One region of the Arthrobacter sp. UC242_113 genome, then DNA from elsewhere that is predicted to be linked to it. Evidence: predicted binding sites of a transcription regulator. Region 1 holds the regulator's gene; the other holds the start of a gene.
What was found. The regulator LexA, encoded in region 1, represses DNA repair genes until DNA is damaged. The targets are predictions, from matches to a motif close to TCGAACANNTGTTCGA.
Positions count from the first base shown of each region.

Region 2: a site for LexA is predicted at 895-910, ahead of ACHMXB_RS16975 (LexA family transcriptional regulator). Genes of this name have one in related genera too.

Region 1 covers NZ_CP171968.1:765,031-767,419, forward strand. Annotated here, with positions in the region: gene ACHMXB_RS03465 (ATP-dependent DNA helicase) at 1-794, shown strand, start outside; gene lexA (transcriptional repressor LexA) at 838-1,584, opposite strand; gene ACHMXB_RS03475 (LysM peptidoglycan-binding domain-containing protein) at 1,899-2,303, shown strand; gene ACHMXB_RS03480 (histidinol-phosphate transaminase) at 2,382-2,389, shown strand, end outside.
Region 2 covers NZ_CP171968.1:3,724,422-3,726,810, reverse strand. Annotated here, with positions in the region: gene ACHMXB_RS16980 (Y-family DNA polymerase) at 1-456, opposite strand, end outside; gene ACHMXB_RS16975 (LexA family transcriptional regulator) at 449-880, opposite strand; gene ACHMXB_RS16970 (helix-turn-helix transcriptional regulator) at 1,162-2,106, opposite strand; partial or broken gene ACHMXB_RS16965 (transposase) at 2,318-2,389, opposite strand, start outside.

The DNA of each region.
Region 1 (2,389 bases):
CAGGCAGGCTCCGGGAAGGCCTGTTCGCCGGCCATACCGTGGTGCTGACGTCGGCCACACTGGCCATCGGCTCTGCCTTCGAACCCGCCGCAGGCGGACTGGGCCTGGTCGGGGACGGTGCACCGAGCTGGACCGGCGTCGACGTGGGTTCGCCCTTCGACTACCCCCGGCAGGGCATCCTTTACGTGGCAGGGCACTTGCCGAAACCGGGCCGCGGCACTTCGCCTGAGGCGCTGGACGAACTCGAGTCCCTCATCCGCGCCTCGGGCGGGGGAGCGCTCTGCCTGTTCTCCTCCCGGCGGGCCGCCGAGGAAGCGGCGGACGCCCTGCGCACGCGGCTGGATGTCAGCATTCTCTGCCAGGGCGAATCCACCATGACGGCACTGGTGAAGCAGTTCGCCGACGAGCCCGATACGTGCCTGTTCGGCACGATGTCACTCTGGCAGGGCGTCGACGTGCCGGGCGGATCATGCCGCCTGGTGGTCATCGACAGGATCCCCTTCCCGCGCCCGGACGACCCCCTGATGACCGCGCGGTCCCGGGCCGTTGCCCAGGCCGGCGGCAACGGTTTCATGTCCGTGTCCGCCACGCATGCGGCCATCAGGCTGGCCCAGGGGGCGGGACGGCTCATCCGGTCCACGAATGACAAGGGCGTGGTGGCGGTGCTGGATTCCCGGCTGTCCACGGAACGCTATGGCGGGTTCCTGCGGGCCGCCCTGCCGCCGTTCTGGCCGACGACCGACAAGAAGACCGCCGTCGCAGCACTCGAACGGCTCGCCGGCGCACAGGCGTAAGGAAGCCCCGGGCTATAACAGCCCGGGGCCGAAGTTCCAGCGGCTACAGCGAGCGGAGTACGGAGACCACCTTGCCCATGACAACGGCGTGGTCGCCGAGGATGGGTTCGTACTGCGTGTTCTGCGGAAGCAGCCATGTGTGCCCGTCGCGCTGCCGGAATGTCTTGACGGTCGCTTCGTCGTCGAGCAGCGCCGCGACGATGTCGCCGTTGACCGCGTCACTTTGCCGCCGGACCACCACCCAGTCTCCGTCGCAGATGGCGGCGTCCACCATGGAGTCGCCGGCAACCTTGAGCATAAACAGTTCGCCGTGGCCCACCAGCTGGCGTGGCAGCGGCATCAGGTCCTCCACCATCTGGTCCGCGAGGATCGGGCCGCCGGCGGCGATCCGGCCCACCAGTGGCACCATTGCGGTGTCCATTGCGCTGGGCAGTTCGGACACGGACGCGACTGCGGTGCCCAGGGCGGGGGCCTTGTCCGCGCCGCCGCTCTTTGCCGTCCCTGCATCCAGAGTGAGCGGCATCAGGACCTCCATAGCGCGCGGCCGCTTGGGGTCGCGGCGGAGGTAGCCAAGCTTTTCCAGCTGCGAGAGCTGATGGGTCACGCTGGACAGGCTGGCCAGGCCGACGGTGTCCCCGATTTCCCGCATTGACGGCGGGTAGCCGTTGTCGTTGACCGAGCGCTGGATGGTTTCCAGGATCTTTTTCTGCCGGACGGTGAGTCCCTTGGGGGTCCGCTGAGACCGCGGGCTGCGCTGGGGAGCCTTGCCGTCAGAGGCCTGTGCTGCCATGTTCGCCAACGCCTTTCCATTCCTCCCGGCCGCGGTAGCTGCAGTGGCCGGGAACTTCCGGCCTGAAAATGTCAGACCCTGCTGATCAACTGCAGATGTGGTTGTTCTGTGATTTCCAACGTAGGCCAGCCATAGTGCTTTTTCAAACATTTGTTCTAGCGAGTCTCGACTTAATTCGTCGATAGGTGCTAAAACTAGAAAAAGCAAAGTTCGAACATGTGTTCTAGTGAGGGCCACTTGGCAGTCCGGTGTTCGAACTGTCTGTTCGAATACGAGTACGAGGCAGCACAACTTGGTCCAGGAGGGCTCACGCCATGTCAGCTTCAACAGCAGCACCAACTTCAACGGTAAGGTCCTATTCAGCGGCAGGGCCCCGTTCATCTGCCCCGACCCGGCCCGGCAAGCCGCCACGGCTCCGCCTCACCCGGCGTGGCCGCATTGTCCTGATCGGCCTGCCGCTTGTTCTGCTGGCCGCCGTTATTCTGTCCCTGACCGGGCTCCTGAACTCGCCTGCCAAGGCTGCAGACAATCCCGGTGGCCTGACGGTCACGCCCACGGTTTCGGTTACGGTGCAGCCCGGCGAATCGCTGTGGGCCATCGCAGGACAGGTCGACCCGGACCGCGATCCCCGGGACGTCATTGCGGACATTGTCCAGCTCAATGACCTCCAGGCCGGGAAAGTCATGCCCGGCCAGCAGCTGTTTGTGCCCAATAAGTAGGGGTGACGCTGCGCGGTTCCCGGTTGCCGGAACCGTCACAGTTTCCGGCCAGCCCTCCGGGTTACTTAAACTGTCCTAGTGAATGA
Region 2 (2,389 bases), 1.7 Mb from region 1:
CAGTTTGGCGAGCGTCTTGGTGGCGGCGATGCCGACGCACACGGGCACCCCGACGTTGCGCTGTACTGCGGCCTTGATGGTCCGGCCGAGACCCACCACCTGTTCGGGGCTGCCCTTGATGCCCAGGAAGGACTCGTCGATGCTGTACACCTCAAGCCAGGCCGAGTAGCGCCCCAGTAGTTCCATGACGCGTGCGCTGATGTCGCCGTACAGTTCATAGTTGCTGGACCGGGCAACGAGGCCCCACTCCTTGGCCCGAGGGGCGAGCTGGAACCACGGATCGCCCGTGCTGATCCCCAGGGCCTTGGCTTCCGGGCTGCGGGTCACGGCGCAGCCGTCGTTGTTGGAGAGCACCACGAGCGGCTTGCCTTCCAGAGAGGGGTCGAAGGCCCGCTCCGCGCTGGCGTAGAAGCAGTTCACGTCCACCAGCGCTATCTGCTGCCGGGCGTCAGACATGGTGCAGGCACCTCGTGGCCACGCCCCAGATGGTGAGGTCGGCCAGGGCGGGGACGTTGATGTCCGGATACAGAGGGTTGGCGGCCTGGAGCACCACGCCTGCCGCAGTGATCTTCAGGCGCTTGATGGTGAGCTCGCCGTCCAGCACCGCGACCACCACGGACCCGTCACGCGGTTCCAGCGCGCGGTTGACGATCAGTTCGTCACCGTCGCTGATGCCGGCCTGTTCCATCGAGTCGCCGGACACCCGCACGATGTAGGTGCTGGTGATGTCCTTAATCAGGTGCTCGTTGAGGTCGATCCGCCCGTCAAAGTAGTCTTGGGCGGGGGACGGGAAGCCCGCCGCCACCGCTACAGGCGAGATCAGCACCAGCCGCAGCGAAAGTCCCGCCTCTATCACGCGGGGTCCAATGATCACACCCACAACACACCTTTTTTTCGAATATATGTTCGATAGTTCAGTGTAGTCCCCGGGGCTGACAGAATGCATTCCCCACCGTGACCTCGCCCATGTCAGGGGTACCGAAAGTTCACCTGAACGGGTGCCTCGTAACCAACGGTGGATTCAGCGATTTATCAAGAAGGTTTAGAGACATAGTTACGAGAATCATCGGCTGCCGCCAGATGTGCAGCATGGCGCGAGAATTCAAGCACTGCCCCTAAGCGGGCCACTAGGACCGGGTGCGGCGTCTCATAACCCTAGGGTTATGAGACGGTAGGCCCTTTAGATTTTAGGATTCCAGCATCAATTCCCAGAGAGGCGGTTAGTGGCTGCTCGTCCTTGGCTTTAAGCTCGACGCTATCTGTAGCGGCCCAGTTGGCCAGCAGCTGCAGTCCGTCCTGGGAAGCGGAGCCTGGTTGCGCGGAGAACACCAGCATCTGGAGGCCGTGGTCGGCGGCTAGGTCCAGCCCGAGGTAGTTCAGGTCGAGGTTGCCAACGACGGGGTGGCGGACACTTTTGATGCCGGCGCGGTGTTCACGGACATCATGGGCTCCCCAAAGTTTCCGGAAGAGGTCGCTGCGGGTTGAGAGTTCGCCAACGAGGTCGCTGAGCTGACGGTCATGGGGGGAACGGCCCGCTTCGACGCGGAGGAGAGCGACGATCTGGCGGGTGTTGGATTCCCAGTCCCGGTAGAAGGTCTGTGCCCTGGCGTCGAGGAACACGAAACGTGCTGCGTTCACGGGCTGTCGGGAGTCCTCGAACATCTCTGAGAAGAGGGCCCGGCCGAGGCGGTTGGTGGCTATTGCGTCCAGCCGGCCGTTCTGCACGAACACCGGGACGGTGGACATCGCGTCGATGGTCTGTTGCAGGGTCGGGTTGACCTGCGTTTTGCGTGCCGGGCGTCTGCTGTGCGGGTGCGCCCCTGCGTTGGCTGCACGGATGAGTTCGTAGAGATGCCTGTGCTCGGCCTCATCCAATTGGAGGGCACGGCTGACGCCATCGATAACGGCTTCCAACGCTCCCTTGGCATTGCCCCGTTCTAGGCGTTTGTAGTACTCGGAGCTCATACCGGCCAGCAGTGCTACTTCTTCTCGCCGCAGGCCAGGGACGCGGCGCCGCCCGCCGAAGTCAGGCAGACCGGCTTGCTGCAGGGTCAGCTTGGCCCGCCTCGAGATGAGGAACTGGCTGAGGTCGTCCTGGTTGTCCATGGCTCGAAGGTACTCCACCTCGCGCCCGCTAGCGGGTCCCTGCCAGGGAACCTCTAGGTAGGGTCTCGTTAGCCCACGCGCTGGCCGGTTGACTTGAAACACCAGCCAGCCCGGGAGCGCCGGGTTGCAATCCTAGAAAGGCATCATCCTATGACCGACGTTTGGTTCATCACCGGAGCCGCCCGCGGCATGGGCGTCGACCTGGCCAAGACGGATCGAAAGTCGAGCCGGTGTCCCTGGGCACGTCGATCTCCACGGGCCCGATCTCGGTCAGCACGGTCTT